3 regions of the Pseudomonas sp. KK18 genome follow, and region 1 is predicted to be linked to each of the others. Evidence: predicted binding sites of a transcription regulator. Region 1 holds the regulator's gene; each other region holds the start of a gene.
The links. Region 1 encodes FliA, which starts transcription of late flagellar genes. Its sites were predicted from a motif close to CTAAAGTTTNNNNNNNNNNNGCCGNTAA; they were not measured.
Positions count from the first base shown of each region.

Region 1 (6,237 bases):
CCTTGACTACCATAAACACTCCGTTAGGCCGGGCGAGGGACAACCGCCCTGCCCGGGCCGAATCAAATACGCCGTGCGGCGTAACGCTTGAGCATGCTCGGAACATCCAGAATCAGCGCGATCCGACCGTCACCGGTAATGGTCGCACCCGACATGCCCGGGGTTCCCTGCAGCATTTTGCCCAAAGGCTTGATGACCACTTCTTCCTGGCCCACCAGTTGATCGACCACGAAGCCGATACGCTGGGTGCCCACGGAAAGAATCACCACATGGCCTTCGCGCTGCTCTTCATGCTTGGCCGAAGCCACCAGCCAGCGCTTGAGGTAGAACAGCGGCAACGCCTTGTCGCGCACGATCACCACTTCCTGGCCGTCCACCACGTTGGTGCGCGACAGGTCGAGGTGGAAGATTTCGTTGACGTTGACCAGCGGGAAGGCGAACGCCTGGTTGCCCAGCATCACCATCAGGGTCGGCATGATCGCCAGGGTCAACGGCACCTTGATGACGATCTTCGAGCCCTGGCCCTTGGTCGAGTAGATGTTGATCGAGCCGTTGAGCTGGCTGATCTTGGTCTTCACCACGTCCATGCCCACGCCACGGCCCGACACGTCGGAAATCTCGGTCTTGGTGGAGAAGCCCGGGGCGAAGATCAGGTTGTAACACTCGGTGTCGGTGAGGCGGTCGGCGGCGTCCTTGTCCATCACCCCACGCTTGACTGCAATGTTGCGCAGTACCGTGGGGTCCATGCCTTTGCCGTCATCAGTGATCGACAGCAGGATATGGTCGCCTTCCTGTTCGGCCGCCAGGATCACTTTGCCCTGGCGGTTCTTGCCCGAGGCTTCGCGCTCTTCCGGCGTCTCGACACCGTGGTCGACCGCGTTGCGCACCAAGTGGACCAGCGGGTCGGCCAGGGCCTCGACAAGGTTTTTGTCGAGGTCGGTTTCTTCACCCACCAGTTCCAGGTTGATCTCTTTCTTGAGCTGGCGTGCCAGGTCGCGAACCAGGCGCGGGAAACGGCCGAAGACTTTCTTGATCGGCTGCATCCGGGTCTTCATGACGGCGGTCTGCAAGTCTGCGGTGACCACGTCGAGGTTCGACACGGCCTTTTGCATGGCCTCGTCGCCACTGTTCAGGCCCAGGCGCACCAGGCGGTTACGCACCAGCACCAGTTCGCCGACCATGTTCATGATGTCGTCCAGGCGCGCGGTATCAACCCGCACGGTGGTTTCGGCTTCACTGGCCGGTTGCTTGTCCGGGGCCGGGGCAGCCGTGGCAGCCCGGGCCGGTGCTGGAGCCGGAGCCGGAGCCGCTTTCGCTGCGACAGGCGCGGCAGCCTTGGCGGCAGGAGCCGGTGTTGCGACAGCCGCGGCAGCAGCCGGTGCAGCAGCGCCGACCACTTCGGTGAACTTGCCCTTGCCGTGCAGTTCATCCAGCAGGGCTTCGAATTCGTGATCGGAGATCAGTCCATCGGCGGCCGGCGCAGCAGCGGGTGCCGCAGGCGCGGCGGCCGTTGCGGCGACTTCCGGCAGAGCCTCGGCGGCAAACGAGCCTTTGCCGTGCAACTGGTCCAGCAGCGCTTCAAATTCGTCGTCGGTGATTTCATTGCTGACGGGCGCCGCGGCTTCCGTTGGCGCTGGCGCTGCGGCCACCGCGTCCGGGGCAAACTGGCCCTTGCCGTGCAACTGGTCGAGCAACGACTCGAACTCGGCGTCAGTAATGTCTTCGGTGGTCGGCACCATGGCCGGCGCACTGGCTGCCGGCGCTTCGGCTTCGGCCTTGACGGCGTTCAGCGAGTCCAGCAGTTGTTCAAATTCGCTGTCGGTCACGTCGCCCGCAGGCTCGGCAACCGGCTCAGCCACCGCTTCCACCACGGGAGCGTTGGCCGCAGGTTCCGCCAGGCGCGCCAGAGCGGCCAGCAGTTCCGGCGTGGCGGCAGTGATCGGTGCGCGCTCGCGCACTTCACTGAACATGCCGTTGACCGCGTCCAGTGCTTCCAGGATCACGTCCATCAGTTCCGAGTCGACGTGCCGCTCACCCTTGCGCAGGATGTCGAACACGTTCTCGGCGATGTGACAGCACTCCACCAGCTCGTGGAGCTGGAGGAAGCCGGCGCCCCCTTTTACAGTATGAAAACCGCGAAAAATTGCATTGAGCAGGTTCGCATCATCCGGTCGGCTTTCCAGCTCGACCAGTTGTTCGGACAGTTGCTCTAAAATTTCGCCGGCCTCTACAAGGAAATCCTGAAGGATTTCTTCATCGGCGCCGAAGCTCATGGGTGTGCTCCTTAGAAGCCTAAACTGGACAGCAAATCGTCTACGTCGTCTTGCCCGGATACAACGTCTTCACGTTTATCGGCATGAATCTGCGGACCTTCACCCTTGGCGAGGTGTTTTTGTGGATCTTTTTCAGAAAGGATCGCTGCGCGGTCATGTTCGATGCCGGCAAACCGGTCGACCTGGCCCGCCATCAACACCAGTTTGAGCAGGTTGCTTTCCACTTCGGTGACCAGTTGGGTCACACGCTTGATCACCTGACCGGTGAGGTCCTGGTAATCCTGGGCCAGCAGAATGTCATTGAGGTTGCTGGAAACCGTGCGGTTTTCCTGCTCGCTGCGGGACAAAAAGCCCTCGACCCGACGCGCCAGCTCACGAAACTCCTCAGCGCCCACTTCCCGACGCATGAACCGGCCCCAGTCAGTGCTCAGGGCCTTGGCTTCACTGGCCATACCGTTGACCAGAGGCGTGGCGTTTTCCACCAGGTCCATGGTGCGGTTGGCCGCCGCCTCAGTCAGCCTGACCACGTAGGACAGGCGTTCGGTGGCATCCGTGATCTGCGAGATTTCCTCAGCCTGGGGCATGTGCGGGTCAATCTGAAAATTGACTATCGCACTGTGCAACTCACGGGTGAGCTTGCCCACTTCCTGGTACAGGCCGCGGTCACGGGTCTGGTTGAGCTCATGGATTAACTGCACCGCGTCGCCGAACTGGCCTCTTTCAAGGCTTTCGACGAGTTGATGAGCATGTTTTTTCAGGGTCGACTCAAAGTCGGCCTGCGATGATTCTTTATGCTCCATAGCTCCCCCGTGGCAGCATCAATGACCGATGCGTTCGAAGATCTTTTCGATCTTCTCTTTCAAGGCCAGTGCAGTGAATGGCTTGACCACGTAGCCGTTGACCCCGGCCTGGGCGGCTTCGATGATCTGTTCACGCTTGGCTTCAGCGGTCACCATCAGCACAGGCAGGCTGCGCAGTTTTTCATCAGCGCGCACGTGGCGCAGCAGATCGATACCGGTCATGCCCGGCATGTTCCAGTCCGTTACCAGAAAGTCGATGCTCCCGCTGTTGAGGATCGGAATCGCCGTAATACCGTCATCCGCCTCGACCGTGTTAGTGAACCCAAGGTCACGCAACAGGTTTTTTATGATCCGCCGCATCGTTGAGAAGTCATCAACGATGAGGATTTTCATGTTCTTGTCCAATTCGACCTCCAAGCAGTCTTAAACGCGCCCAGCACCTGGGCGCGCCATATCAATCAACAGGCGTTACACAAAAAGGACTACCGGGGGCGCACCACGGGCCAAGCCCGTCCGGGCGCAGGGCCTGGACGGTATCGTTCGCAGTGTCCCCACACTGCCTGTCAGCGCGCTCGCCACTCTCCCAAACGCCCCCGCAAGCGGGCCGCGCACTGGCTGTGTAACTGGCTGACCCGCGATTCGCTGACCCCCAGGACCTCACCGATTTCCTTGAGGTTCAGCTCTTCGTCGTAGTACAGCGCCAACACCAGTCGCTCACGCTCCGGCAAATTGGCTATCGCGTCCGCCAGCGCGCTCTGGAAGCGTTCATCTTCCAGGTCCCGTGACGGTTCGAGATGGGCACTCGCGCCGTCCTCGTGCAGCCCTTCATGTTCGCCATCCTGTAAAAGGTCGTCGAAACTGAACAGCCGGCTGCCCAAGGTATCGTTCAAAATCCCGTAGTAATCGTCGAGACTCAATTGGAGTTCGGCCGCAACTTCATGATCTTTAGCGTCGCGACCGGTTTTTGCTTCAATTGAGCGAATTGCGTCACTCACCATCCGCGTATTGCGGTGCACTGATCGCGGCGCCCAATCACCTTTACGCACTTCATCGAGCATGGCCCCACGGATACGGATACCCGCGTATGTCTCGAAACTCGCGCCCTTGCTCGCGTCGTACTTGGTCGACACTTCAAGCAGGCCGATCATCCCGGCCTGGATCAAGTCTTCGACCTGCACGCTGGCAGGCAAGCGCGCCAGCAGGTGATAGGCAATGCGCTTGACCAGGGGCGCATAGCGCTCGATCAATTCGACTTGACTGTCACGTGCCGACTTCTTGTAAAGGTTGTAGCCGCTGGCTGTCATAGCACCGGTCCTGCGCTCGTCTGATGCACCAATCGCTCGACGAAAAACTCCAGATGCCCCCGGGGATTGGCGGGCAACGGCCAGGTATCGACCTTCTGGGCAATAGCCTTGAACGCCAATGCGCACTTCGAACGAGGGAACGCTTCATAGACCGCACGCTGCTTTTGCACGGCCTTGCGCACACACTCGTCGTAAGGAACTGCGCCAACGTATTGTAAGGCGACATCGAGGAAGCGATCCGTGACCTTGGTCAACTTGGCGAACAGATTCCGCCCTTCCTGCGGGCTTTGGGCCATGTTGGCCAGCACGCGGAAGCGGTTCATGCCGTAGTCGCGGTTGAGCAGTTTGATCAGGGCGTAGGCGTCGGTGATCGAGGTGGGTTCGTCGCACACCACCAGCAACACTTCCTGGGCTGCGCGCACGAAGCTGACCACGGATTCGCCTATCCCGGCGGCGGTGTCGATCACCAGCACGTCGAGGTTGTCGCCGATGTCGCTGAACGCCTGAATCAGGCCGGCATGTTGCGCCGGGCTCAGGTGCACCATGCTCTGGGTGCCGGAAGCGGCCGGCACGATGCGAATCCCGCCGGGGCCTTGCAACAGTACGTCGCGCAGCTCACAGCGGCCTTCGATGACATCGGCCAGGGTATGTTTGGGCGTCAGTCCCAGCAGAACGTCGACGTTCGCCAGCCCCAGGTCAGCATCCAGCAGCATGACGCGACGGCCAAGCTCTGCCAGGGCCAGGGACAAATTCACTGACACGTTAGTTTTTCCGACGCCACCTTTGCCGCCGGTCACCGCGATCACCTGTACGGGATGCATGCTGCCCATTTTATTTCTTTACCTTGTCTTGCTTAGACGCAGGCTACATAAGTTGGCCGCGCGAACTGCTGGCAGGCCATCGATGTAGATACTTTTCACTGTCATTTTTAAATAGAAAGCCATGATGCCTCAGCCAACTCGCTTGTTCGGGCTGTGGTAGAGGTCAGCAAACATGTCAGCCATAGCTTCCTCACTGGGTTCTTCCTGCATTTGCACGCTGACAGCCCGGCTGACCAACTGATGACGGCGCGGCAGATGCAGATCATCCGGGATCCGCGGCCCGTCGGTCAGGTAGGCGACCGGTAATTCATGACTGATTGCCAGGCTCAATACTTCGCCCAGGCTTGCCGTCTCATCCAGTTTAGTCAGGATGCAACCCGCCAGCCCGCAGCGCTTGTAGCTGTGGTAGGCGGCGGTCAATACCTGCTTCTGGCTGGTAGTGGCAAGCACCAAATAGTTTCTGGATTTGATCCCGCGCCCGGCCAGGCTTTCCAGCTGCATGCGCAGGGCCGGGTCGCTGGCTTGCAGGCCGGCGGTGTCGATCAGCACCACGCGCTTGCGCAGCAATGGGTCGAGGGCGTTGGCCAGGGACTGGCCCGGGTCGACGTGGGTCACCGGCACATTGAGGATGCGGCCCAGGGTCTTGAGTTGTTCCTGGGCGCCGATGCGGTAGCTGTCCATGCTCACCAGCGCGATGTTCTGGGCGCCGTACTTGAGCACGTAACGTGCGGCCAGCTTGGCCAGGGTGGTGGTCTTGCCCATGCCGGCCGGGCCGACCATGGCAATCACACCGCCTTCTTCCAGGGGTTCGATTTCCGGGGTGACGATCATCCGCGCCAGGTGGGCCAGGAGCATGCGCCAGGCCTGGCGAGGTTCTTCAATTTGCGTGGTCAGTTGCAGCAGGTCGCGGGACAACGGGCCGGACAGGCCAATGCGTTGCAGGCGACGCCACAGGTTGGCCTGTTGTGGCTGGCTGCCCTGCAACTGGTTCCAGGCCAGCGAACCCAGCTGCACTTCCAGCAGTTCACGCAGGCCGTTG
Region 1 covers NZ_CP146605.1:5,363,246-5,369,482, forward strand. Annotated here, with positions in the region: gene V6607_RS24030 (chemotaxis response regulator protein-glutamate methylesterase) at 1-13, opposite strand, end outside; gene V6607_RS24035 (chemotaxis protein CheA) at 63-2,273, opposite strand; gene V6607_RS24040 (protein phosphatase CheZ) at 2,285-3,073, opposite strand; gene V6607_RS24045 (chemotaxis response regulator CheY) at 3,092-3,466, opposite strand; gene fliA (RNA polymerase sigma factor FliA) at 3,637-4,377, opposite strand; gene fleN (flagellar synthesis regulator FleN) at 4,374-5,207, opposite strand; gene flhF (flagellar biosynthesis protein FlhF) at 5,328-6,237, opposite strand, start outside.

Region 2 (6,237 bases), 2.0 Mb from region 1:
CTGGCACGCCAGCACCCATGGCCTGGCAAGCGCGAGTTTTCATCTGGTGGTGCAAGGGCAGTGCTGGATGCACATCGACGGCGACTCGACCCCTTACCCATTGAACAACGGCGATGCAGTCTTCCTGCTGCGGGACCTGGCGTACCGCTTGTCCAGCGATGGCACCGCCACCGGCGCCCAGGAATGCCCGCGCAAACCGATGCTGCCACTGGACAGCCAGGCCAGTGACGGCGTGGGCCTGGTGTGCGGGTTCTTTCACTTCCAGTCCGGGCTGTCGGCGATGATTGTCGACACCCTGCCCGCCTGGATCATCCTGCGGGCCGGTGATCCATCGCTGACCGCCGCGCGCAACCTGTTCGAACTGATCCTGCAGGAATGCGAGCGCACGCCGGCGCCCTCGCCCGCCCTGCTGGAGCGCCTGTGCCACCTGCTGTTCCTGTATGTGCTGCGCCAACAGGTGCTGGACAACACCGACCTCGGCGGCCTGGCGGCGCTGGCTCGGCAACCGGCATTTGCCAACCTGCTGGAGCAGTTGATCGCACGCCCGGCCGAGCCCTGGACCCTGGAAAGCATGGCGGCCTGCACCGGCCTGTCGCGCTCGGCGTTCTTCAAGCGCTTCAATGAACTGTGCGGGCAGTCGCCGGGGCAAGTGCTGCTGATGATGCGTGTGCGCCACGCCTGCCAACTGTTCAAGCAGGACCAGACCGTAGCGGACGTGTCCCTCGCCGTGGGTTATCAATCGGTGGCGGCGTTTACCCGGGCCTTCCATAAGGTCACCGGCTTCCAGCCCGGCGCCTACCGCAAGGCTCAAGGTTGACGCTGCAACCCATTGCCCGGCCGGGCACACAACTCCACCAGCCAATCGACAAACACCCGCACCCGTTGCGACAGCTGGCGATGCGGCGGGTACAGCGCCGTCAGCGGTAACCTGGGCGGCGGCTGATGCGCCAGCACCTCCACCAGCGTGCCCGCTTCCAACTGGCGAACGGCGTGGTAGTACGGCGTCTGTACCAGGCCGTAACCCGCCTCACAGGCCGCCAGGTAACCATCGGCACTGTTGACCGCCACTTGCTTGGGCAGGTCGACCAAGCGGATGTCGCTGTCGATCTGAAACTCCAGGCCATAGCGTTTGCCGCTGGTGCTGGAGAAATACTCCACCACTTGATGGCCGGCCAACTCATCCAGCGTCGATGGCACGCCGAACTGCTGCAAGTAGCCGGGACTGGCGCAGGTCACCTGATCCATCATCGCCAGCGGCCGGGCCACCAGCGACTCGTCCAGCGCCAGGCCGCCGCGCAACACGCAATCCACGCCTTCGCGGATCAGGTCCACCGGGCGGTCATTGAGCCCGATTTCCAGATCGATCTGCGGGTAACGCGTGGTGAACTCGGGCATTGCCGGAATTACCAGGAAGCGCCCGATCCCCGACGGCATATCAATGCGCAACGTGCCGCGCGGGTTGCGCCGGCTGGTGGAGAACACCGCCTCGGTTTCCTCAAGGTCCGCCAGCAGGCTCACGCAACGCTGGTAGTAGGCGGCACCGTCCAGGGTCGGGCTGACCTGGCGTGTGGTGCGCTGCAACAGTTGCACCCCCAGGTGCGCCTCCAGTTGCTTGATCAGGATGGTCACCGAGGCACGCGGCAGTTGCAGGCTGTCAGCCGCCTTGGCAAACCCGCCTAGTTCGACAATCCGCACGAACACTCGCATCGCATTAAAACGGTCCACGGGCCGGTTTCCTTCAGGGATTATTTAGAATTTCATAATAGTGATAGCGGTTTTAGCCGGTTTATCCCGCTTTTGTCGAGGGCAACAATGGAGGCCTTCCCACACAGGAGCTGGACCCATGCACACACGTCAACTCGGTAAAAATGGTCCCCAGGTGTCCGCCATCGGCCTCGGCTGCATGGGCATGACCGATTTCTACACCACCGGCACCGATACCACCGAAGCCATCGCCACTCTGCACCGCGCCCTGGAACTGGGGATCAACCTGCTGGACACCGCCGACATGTACGGCCCCCATACCAACGAAGAACTGATTGGCAAGGCCATCGCCGGCAAGCGCGACCAGGTGTTCCTCGCCAGCAAGTTCGGCATCGTGCGTGACCCGGCGAACCCGGCACTGCGTGGCGTCAACGGCCGCCCGGAATACATTCGCGAGGCCATCGACGGCACCTTGAAGCGCCTGGGCGTGGAAACCCTGGACCTGTATTACCAGCACCGCATCGACCCCGAAGTGGCGATTGAAGAAACCGTTGGCGCCATGGCCGAATTGGTCAAGCAAGGCAAGGTGCGTTACCTGGGCTTGAGTGAAGCGTCGGCGGCTACCCTGGAGCGCGCTCACAAGGTGCATCCCATCAGCGCCCTGCAAAGCGAATATTCGTTATGGAGCCGCGATCAGGAAGACAACGGTTGCCTCGCGGCCTGCCAACGCCTGGGAATCGCGTTTGTGCCCTACAGCCCACTGGGCCGCGGCTTCCTGACCGGCGCGCTGAAAAGCCCGGATGATTTTGCGGCGGATGATTACCGCCGCTTCAGCCCGCGTTTCCAGGGCGAGAACTTTGCGAAGAACCTGCTGCTGGTGAAACAGGTACAAGCCCTGGCCGCCGACAAGGGCGTGACCGCCGGGCAACTGGCGTTGGCCTGGGTGCTGGCGCAAGGGGATTACCTGATCCCGATCCCGGGGACCAAGCAACGCAAATACCTGGAAGAGAACGTCGCGGCACTGGAGGTCAAGCTCAGCCCGACCGAGCTGGCGGCGCTAGAGGCCATCTTCCCGGCCAACGCCACAGCCGGGCTGCGCTACCCGGAAGCGGTCATGCAGATGCTGGACAAATAATCCTGCCACGCCGGATCGGGGCTGGCTCGCCAGCTCCGCGCCTTGAATCCCTGCCCTGGGTTTTCTTGCACGATAGTGCCTCAAGCTCGCCCGTCCCAAGCCGATAGCCCTTCGAAGCTCTAACAAAGCCGCGTCGCACAATAAACGCTTCGTAAGGACGACCCCATGCCCTCATTGCGCTCTATCCAAGCCCGCTACACCCTGTTCCTGGTGCTGTTCGTCCTGTTGTTATTCGTCTTGACGGTGGTGGGCATCGGGCAGTTGGTGGCCCCCAAGCTGCGCCACACCGAAGAACAGGTGGCCCTCAATCGCATTGCCGAAGTGGCCGAGCAGATCCAGGGCGAACTGAACAAGGTTCAGGCCCAGCAACGCAGCATCACCCAAACCATCCCGCTGCTGGACAGCGACGCCATCGACAAGGTGCTACCAGGCCTGGTGGACCAGTACGGCGAATTGAAAGTGTTCGGCGGCGGCATCTGGCCCCTGCCCAACCAACGCACCCCGGGACGCAACAAGCACAGCACCTTCTGGCACCGCGATGCCTCGGGCAAGCTGGCGGTGAACACCTTCTGGAACAGCGACGCGGCCCCCAACTACTACGACCAGAGCTGGTACAAGGGCGGCCTCGCTTCGCCCCGCGGCCAGTGCGCCTGGGCGGCGGCCTACAAGGATGACGCCAGCCAGGAACCGCGTACCAACTGCGCGATGGCGATCCAGCGTGACGGCGCAGCCTATGGCGTCGCCACCATCGACGTGACCCTGGGCTTCTTCAACGACCTGGTGGCCAGCAAGGAAAAAGACCTCGGCGGGCAAATGCTGATCGTCGAAGGCGACGGCAAGATCATCAGCAACAGCACGCGCATCAGCGGCCCCGTGGTGTTGAAGAACATCAGCGAATTGGTCGGCACCTCGGCCTTTGCCGCCCAGGTCAGCGCCGGCCTGGCCCATCGTGATCAAACCCTGCAACGCAGCGAGTTCGACAACCAGGGCGTGGCCAGCACGTTCTTCATGCGCCCGATCGAAGGCACCCCGTGGTTCCTCGCCACTGCGCTGCCGACCTCGCTGATCACCGCCCAACGTGATGACGTGCTGGGCACGTTGGCGATGCTGCAAATCCCGATGATCCTGCTGTTGGTGCTGTTGGCGGTGTACGCCATCCGCCAACTCGTGCACCGGATGAGCGCGCTGAAGACCAATATCGACGCGCTGTCCAACGGTGATGCCGACCTGACCCGGCGCATCACCATCCGCGCCGAGGATGAACTGGGGGCGATTGGCCATTCGGTGAACCGCTTTATCGTCTACCTGCAAAACATGATCGGAGAAGTGACCCTGGCCACCGGCGCCATGTCGTCGAGCCTGGCGCAATTGCAGCAGACGTCGGCCCAGACCAACCAGATCCTGGTGCGCCATGCCTCGGAAACCGACCAGACCGTCACGGCCATCACCGAGATGAGTTCCACCGCCGACACCGTGGCCGAGAACGCCGCCGAAACGGCTGCGTTCACCCAGCGCGCCAATGAGCACGCCGACCGTTCGCGGGTGGTGGTCGGCGAAGCTTCCCGCAGCGTCAGCGCGTTGATCGGCGAGGTCTCCAGCGCCACCCACACCGTGGAAAACATGCGCCAGGATGCCGCCCGCATCACCGAAACCCTCGGCGTGATCGGCGCCATCGCCGGCCAGACCAACCTGCTGGCACTCAACGCGGCCATCGAAGCCGCCCGGGCCGGCGAACAAGGCCGGGGTTTTGCGGTGGTGGCCGACGAAGTCCGCGCCCTCGCCGCCCGCACCCAGGCCAGCACCTCGCAGATCAATGAGATGCTGGCGCGCCTGACCACGGGCGTGAGTTCCTCGGTGACGGCCATGGAAGCCACCCAGGCCAGCTGCCAGTCTGCGGCTGACGCCACGGCCCGGGTGAACACCGGATTGGACGAGATGGCCGGCTCCGTCAGCCATATCAACAACCTCAGCACCCAGATCGCCACCGCCGCCGAACAGCAAAGCGCGGTGACCGAGGAAATCAACCGCAGCATGGTGCACATCCGCCACATGGTCGAAGAGCTGGTGCAAAGCGGCCACGCCACGGAGCACAACACCCAGAGCCTGCTGGATGCCAATGGCCGGGTTATTGCATTGATGGGTCGCTTCAAGGTGCGTTGAAAAAATAGCCTGAAAGCTCCCGTGCAATGCGCGGGAGCCGGACTATTCTGACAGTTCGCTCCGCCACACAGGAGGTGTGTCATGCACGCAGTTGAGCACCCGATCCGTCTGGAGCGGATCAGTCAGGAACGCTATATACAAGCCTCTATCGACGATGTTTACGACTACGTTACCCAACCGGATCGCTGGCATGAATGGCATCCGACATCCCTGGGCGCCGACACCGGTATTGCCGGCTCATTGCCTGCCGGTCATCGTTTCACTGAAACCATCGACCTGCTGGGTGTGCGGGTTCCCATGAGCTATCGCGTGCAGATTGCGCAGCGACCGCGGGAGTTCAAGACCGCGTTCACCTCATTGGCGGTCGATGGCTGTATTCATTATCTGCTGCAAGTACAGGGCAACGGCACGCTGTTCAAGCGCATCCTGACCTATGAAACCGAACTGCAACTGACCACCCTGCATGAGCGCATGATCGCACTGTCCAACCAGGCCCTTGACCAGCTCAAGCAGCGCCTGGAATCCCCGCCAGCCTGACAAAACCGTCATATCCCTCTCAGTTTTCCGACAGCACCAGGCGGTTATTCTGGTGCTGTCGGTTTTTCGTAAAACCTCGTAACACTCCCGGGAAACCCTTTTCCAAAAAGCAGGGAGAATGCCCCGCTGTTGCCCTTTATCCGACGAGATGACGATGAAAACCACCCTGCGACTGGCCGCACTGTCGGCCCTGCTCATGAGCACCCTGGCCCAGGCTGCCGAGCTGATCCCGATTGACGTGCACCGTGATGCCAACTGCGGTTGCTGCAAAAAGTGGATTGCCCACCTGGAAAGCAACGGGTTCAAGGTCAACGACCATGTGGAAAGCAACATGAGCGAGGTCAAGCAGCGCCTGGGCGTGGCGCCGCGCCTGGCGTCTTGCCATACCGGCGTGATCGACGGCAAGTTCGTCGAAGGCCATGTGCCAGCCGACCAGGTCTTGGCCCTGCGCAAGCGCGACGACTTGCTGGGCATTGCTGCGCCAGGCATGCCCATGGGCTCGCCTGGCATGGAGATGGACGGCAGCAGCGATGCCTATCAGGTCATCGGCCTGACTCGCGATGGCAAAGACGTGGTAGTGGCTGACTATCCGGCACGCTGATTGATGCTTGCCGGTTACCTGGGACTGTTTTTCGCCGCCTTCGGCGCCGCCACGCTGTTGCCGATGCAATCGGAGGCGGTGCTGGTAGGGCTGATGATCA
Region 2 covers NZ_CP146605.1:3,314,622-3,320,858, reverse strand. Annotated here, with positions in the region: gene V6607_RS15135 (AraC family transcriptional regulator) at 1-817, shown strand, start outside; gene V6607_RS15130 (LysR family transcriptional regulator) at 808-1,725, opposite strand; gene V6607_RS15125 (aldo/keto reductase) at 1,844-2,839, shown strand; gene V6607_RS15120 (methyl-accepting chemotaxis protein) at 3,005-4,999, shown strand; gene V6607_RS15115 (SRPBCC family protein) at 5,081-5,536, shown strand; gene V6607_RS15110 (DUF411 domain-containing protein) at 5,691-6,137, shown strand; gene V6607_RS15105 (YqaA family protein) at 6,141-6,237, shown strand, end outside.
Region 2: the regulator FliA is predicted to act here: its motif matches at 2,919-2,946, upstream of V6607_RS15120 (methyl-accepting chemotaxis protein).

Region 3 (6,237 bases), 1.6 Mb from region 1:
CAGCAGGTGCAGGTCGTAGTGGCGGGCGAGCAGTTCGCTGTCGAGCCACGCCGGGTAGTCGCCAAACAGGGTCTGGCTCCACAGCTTGTTGGTCAACAGGTTGGTGTCGAGGATCAGCAATGCCGGCTGCGCGGCGCGGGCGGCATCTTCCCAGGCCAACTGGCCCCGGGCGATCTCCGGGATATCCGCCAGGGTGGTATCGCGCTGGTGGTGGTCGATGAAATCGCGCACGTATTCGCCCACCATCACCCCGCCAAAATGTGCCTGCAACTGGGCGGCCAGCCAGCTTTTACCGCTGGATTCCGGGCCGGCCAGTACCACCACCTTCATGCGTGCAACGCCGGGTCGGCGCGCCATTCACGCCAGCCCTGCACCGCGATCACGGTGAACAAGGCGTAGAGCGCGGCGGTGAGGTACAGGCCTTTGTAGAGAAACAGCCCGACGAAGATCACATCCACGGTGATCCACAACGGCCAGCACTGCACGCGTTTTTGCGCCATCCACATCTGCGCCACCAGGCTGAAGCCGGTCAGGGCCGCGTCCAGCCAGGGTTGGGCGGCGTCGGTCCAGTGGGCCATGGCTGCGCCCAGCAACAGGCTGCCCACAGCACCCACAGCCAGGCCTTGCAGGATCGGTTGCAGGCCCAGGCTGGTGACTTGCCGGCCCTGCTTGACCTCACCGGCGCGGGTCCACTGCCACCAGCCGTAGAGTTGCAGGGCGGCGTAGATCACTTGCAGGAGCATGTCGGAGTAGCGCTTCACATCGAAGAAGATCCAGGTGTACAGCAGCACCATCACCAGGCCGATGGGCCAGCACCACGGGTTCTGTTTAACCGTCAACCAGACAGCGATCACCCCCAGGGCGGCGGCAAACAGTTCAAGCCCGGACATGGCGGTTCCTTGGGGGAGTCGAAGAGGGCGCTGATTGTAACCAATGTGGGAGCGGCGGTGCGACGATAGATCGTTCCCACGCTCTGCGTGGGAATGCAGTTCCGGACGCTCCGCGTCCCGGCTCTGCGCAACGGTGACGCAGAGCGTCACAGGATGCGTTCCCACGCAGAGCGTGGGAACGATCATCGGCGTCAGACCTTGAATTGGCGCAGAAGGCTGTCGAGTTGTTCGCTCAGGCCTTTCAAGTGCGCACTCGCGACGCTGGACTGCTGCGCCGCCAGCGCGGTGCTGTGGGACAAGCCGGCTGCCTGGGTGACGTTCTGGTTGATGTCTTCCACCACATGCGCCTGCTGCAACGTGGCACTGGCAATCGAGGCGTTCAGCCCGTTGAGATTACGCAGCGCCTGGCCGATGGCAGTCAGGCTCGCGCCCGCCTGGCCTGCTTGTTCGATGGTCAGTTGCGAGGCCTGGTGGCTGTCGCTGATGACCTTGACCGCTGCCTCCGAATGGCCTTGCAGGCGCTCGATCATCGCCTGGATCTCTGCCGTGGATTTTTGCGTACGCTGGGCCAGCAGCCGTACTTCGTCGGCCACCACCGCAAAACCACGGCCTTGCTCCCCGGCGCGGGCCGCTTCGATGGCGGCGTTGAGGGCCAGCAAGTTGGTCTGGTCGGCAATCGAGCGGATCACTTCCAGCACGCCGCCAATCTGCGTGCTTTCAGTCGACAGCGTCCGGATCACCTCCACGGCCTGGCTGATGGTGCCGGAGAGCTGGTCGATCCGTTGCAGGCTGCCATCGATATTGAGCTGGCCCTGTTCGGCCTGCACCTGGGCATCGCGCATTTCGCTGGCGGCATGCTCGGCATTTTTGGCCACGTCCTGTACGCCATAGGTGACTTCATTGATCGCCGTCGCCACCAGTTCCATCTGCTGCGATTGCTGTTGGCTGCGGTCATGGGCATCGCTGGCGTTGCTGCCCAGCTCGGTGGACGACTGGCCCAAGGCGTTGGCGCAGGTCTGCAACTGGCCTACCACCTGCCGCAGCTTGGCGGTAAAGCTGTTGAAGTGCCGCGACAATTGAGTGACTTCATCCTGGCCATGGGTGTCGAGGGTGCGGGTCAGGTCGCTTTCGCCACTGGCGATATTGGCCATCGCATTCACTGCCTGCTGCAACGGGCGCACGATGCTGCGGGCGATCAGCACCACCAGCAGGGCCATGATCAGCGCGATCACCAGGCCAACCACCGAGGCTTTCCACACCTGGCCGCGGAACTCGCCTTGCACGTCATCGACATACACTCCAGAGCCGATGATCCAGCCCCAGGGTTCGAACAGCTGTATATAGGAGGTCTTGGCCACCGGTGCATCGGCGCCGGGCTTGGGCCAGCGGTAGTTCACCATCCCCGCGCCCTTGGCCTTGGCCAGGATCACGAACTCGTTGAACACCGCAAAGCCGTCCGGATCGCGGATGGCCGAAAGGTTCTGGCCGTCGAGCTTGGGGTTGGCCGCGTGCATGATCATCACGGGCGTGAGATCGTTGATCCAGAAGTAGTCGTCCTTTCCGTAGCGCAAGCCACGTACCGCGCTCAAGGCTTGCTTCTGCGCCGCTTCACGGGTCAGGACGCCACTGGTTTCGAGGCTGTGATAATAAGTCAGGATCCCGCTGGCGGTTTGCACCACGCGCTGGGTCTGCTCACTCTTGGCCTGGTACAGGTCGCCATGAATCTGCTTGAGCATAAGCAGGCCGAGGGTTAGCAGCATCAGCACGGCGACGATCAGGATCAGCCAGAGGCGCCGGCTGATAGACATATTGCGCAAACTGTTCATGGTCCTGTCACTCCGTGTTCTTATAATTTTGGGTGCTGCATCGACATTTCCGGCTTGTCTGATAGGCTTTCGGCCCAGAATCAAAAAACCTGAGTCCTGCCTGATTTTTCACGGAATTTTCGCAGTTCGGCCTTGATTATTTGCGCTGTGCTTGCAGCGCACTCTTCGTTAGTGAACGTCTAAAAAATATCAACGAGGCATGCCGTGGGCATGACCTTTGGGGGAATCGATGGATCTTTGGACCGCCGTACAGGCACTGATACTCGGCGTTGTAGAGGGGCTGACGGAGTTTTTGCCGATCTCCAGTACCGGGCACCAGATTATCGTGGCCGACTTGATCAACTTCGGTGGCGAACGCTTTGAAGCGTTCAATATCATCATCCAGCTGGGCGCGATCCTGGCGGTGGTGTGGGAGTTTCGACGCAAGATCCTCGACGTGGTCATTGGCTTGCCGACCCAGCGCAATGCCCAGCGTTTCACCGTCAACCTGATCATTGCCGTATTGCCGGCGGTGGTGCTGGGGGTGATTTTCGCCGACCTGATCAAACACTACCTGTTCAACCCGATCACCGTTGCGGCGGCGTTGGTGGTGGGCGGCGTCATCATGTTGTGGGCCGAGCGCCGCCAGCATGAAGTGCACGCCGAAACCGTCGACGACATCACCTGGAAGGACGCGATCAAAGTCGGCTTCGCCCAGTGCCTGGCCATGATCCCGGGCACCTCGCGCTCGGGCGCTACCATCATTGGCGGCCTGTTGTTCGGCCTGTCACGCAAGACCGCCACCGAGTTCTCGTTCTTCCTGGCGATGCCGACCATGGTCGGCGCAGCGGTGTATTCGGGCTACAAGTACCGTCACCTGTTCCAGCCGGATGACCTGCCGGTGTTTGCCATCGGCTTTGTCACCTCGTTCATCTTCGCGATGATCGCGGTCAAGGCGCTGCTCAAGTTCATCGCCAGCCACAGCTACGCGGCGTTCGCCTGGTACCGGATCGCCTTCGGCCTGGTGATCCTGGCCACCTGGCAGTTCGGCTGGATCGACTGGTCGGCCGTCAAGCCATGATCATCCAGCATCCACGCTTCAAGGCGTTGGTGTTTGCACTGTTGTGCGCCGCGCCGCTGTTTGGTGCGGCGCTGCTGGGGTACCGCGGGGTTTCGCTGATCCCGCTGGTGGCCTATGGCGTGGTCAGCGTGGTGGCGTTCCTGCTGTACTGGAGCGACAAGCGCAAGGCTCGCGAAGACAGCTGGCGCACCCCGGAAAACGTCCTGCACGCGGTGGAGCTGGCAGGCGGTTGGCCGGGGGCGTTGATTGCCCAGCAGGTGTTTCGCCACAAGACGCGCAAGGTGTCTTATCAGGTGGTGTTCTGGCTGATCGTGTTGCTGCACCAGGTGTTCTGGATTGATCAACTGTTCCTGGGTGGCACGCTACTCTCGATCTTCTAGCAACAAGCCGACCTGCGTGCGCTTGGGCAGCTTGCTCACCACCAACTGGTGGGAACGCTGCAACAGGCCACGCAGTTCCTCGGCGCCCAGCGGGTAGGGCGTTTCCATGATGATCCACTGCGCCCGCGCCAGGTACGGCGCCGGGTGGATGCCGGGGCGATCCACATGGCCCAGGAACAGCTCCTTGTCGACCTTGAACGCCAGCGAGTCGCCCCGCAGGTTCTGCAAGGCAAACATCTTGTTGCCGGCAATCGAAAACACCCGCACGCCGCCCCATTTGTAATCTTCCCGCGCGCCGGGCAAGCCCAGGCAAAACGTGGCGACTTGTTCTTCGGTCATTCTCATAGCAAACGGTCTCCGCAACCTTTGAAGGCGTTATCCAGGTGGTCGATCCAGGCCCGCACGGCCGGCAACACACCGCGCCGATGTGGGTACACCGCCTGCAACCAGCCACCCGGCAATGACCATTGCGGCAAGAGCTGCACCAATTGGCCGTTGGCCAATTCCTCCTCGCAATACATCATCGGCAGCACGGTAAACCCCAGGCCGGCGAGGGCGCAGGCCTTGCGTACCAGGAAATCATCGATCCCCAGCCGCGCTTCCATCACCAGGTCGTGGCTGCTGCCCTCCGGGCTGAGCATGCGAAAGTGCACCATGCGGTCTGCTTCCAGGGCGCCCAGCACCGGCAGTTGCTTGAGGTCTTCCAGGGTGTCGATCTGCCGCTCACGCACAAAGTCGGGGCTGGCGACAATCGCGGTCTGGGCCTGGCGCAGGCGCTTGGTCACCAGCAGCGGGTCTTCATCCCCAAGCTCGCGCACGCGCAAGGCCACATCAATGCCTTCGGCCACCAGGTCGACGCGACGGTTGACCAGGTTCATCTCCAACTGCACCAGCGGGTTGGCGGTGAGAAACTCCGCCACCACGGTCTGCAGGAATTGGTGAGCCAGGCCCACGGGGCTGCTGACCCGCAGCCGGCCACGGGGTTCGCTGGACATGCTGGCCACTGCCTCATCGGCCATTTCCGCCTCCAGCAGCATTGCCTGGCAGTGGCGCAGGTAGCGTTCACCCACGGCGGTGAGGGTCAGTTGGCGGGTGGTACGTTGCAGCAAGCGGGCGCCGAGGCGTTCTTCCAGCTCGGCAATGCGCCGCGACAGCCGCGACTTGGGAATCCCCAGCAGTCGCCCGGCAGCGGCGAAACCGCCGGCTTCCACCACCTTGGCGAAGTAGTAGAGGTCATTCAGATCTTGCATGGTCGGCCTATTGTCCTGTCAGTGGGACGAATAATCGCATATTGCCTGACTAATCGCTGATTGGTTTCATCTGTAGGCTTATTTCCATTCCGTCGCCCTTGGCGATGCTTACTTGGAGATTAACCATGAAACTGTTGCATATCGATTCCAGCATCCTCGGCGACAACTCGGTTTCCCGTCAGTTGAGCGCAGGTGTCGTCAAGACTTGGCAGGCGGCCGAGCCAGGCGTTGAAGTGACCTACCGTGACCTGGCCAGCGAAGGCATCAACCACTTTTCCGGCGTGACCCTGGGTGCACTGGGCACCGCTGCCGAGCTGCGTGATGCCGTACAGAAACATGAAGCCGAGCTGAGCGCCAACACCCTCGCCGAATTCCTCGCGGCCGACGCCATCGTCCTGGCTGCGCCGATGTACAACTTCACCATCCCGACCCAACTCAAGGCCTGGATCGACCGTATCGCCGTCGCCGGCCAGACATTCCGCTACACCGAAAACGGTCCTGAAGGCCTGGCCGGTGGCAAAAAAGTCATCATCGTGTCGACCTCCGGCGGCCTGCACGTTGGCCAGCCTACCGGTGTGGCTCACGAAGACTACCTGAAAGTACTGCTGGGCTTCCTCGGCATCACCGACATCGAAATCGTCCGCGCTCACGGCCTGGGCTATGGCGATGAAGTGCGCAGCAAGGCGATCAGCGACGCCAACGCAGTGATCAACGAACAATTGTTTGCCGCAGCGTAAGACTTGTGTAAATTTTGCTGTTCCTCGATATCAATCTGATTCGAGGCGCCTAAACTCTGTATTCTGCTCGCCTGAAAAGCGATCGGAGTACGGA
Region 3 covers NZ_CP146605.1:3,809,273-3,815,509, reverse strand. Annotated here, with positions in the region: gene V6607_RS17290 (AAA family ATPase) at 1-330, opposite strand, end outside; gene pnuC (nicotinamide riboside transporter PnuC) at 327-890, opposite strand; gene V6607_RS17280 (methyl-accepting chemotaxis protein) at 1,082-2,716, opposite strand; gene V6607_RS17275 (undecaprenyl-diphosphate phosphatase) at 2,946-3,776, shown strand; gene V6607_RS17270 (DUF1294 domain-containing protein) at 3,773-4,156, shown strand; gene V6607_RS17265 (MmcQ/YjbR family DNA-binding protein) at 4,139-4,501, opposite strand; gene V6607_RS17260 (LysR substrate-binding domain-containing protein) at 4,498-5,406, opposite strand; gene V6607_RS17255 (FMN-dependent NADH-azoreductase) at 5,532-6,143, shown strand.
Region 3: the regulator FliA is predicted to act here: its motif matches at 2,783-2,810, upstream of V6607_RS17280 (methyl-accepting chemotaxis protein).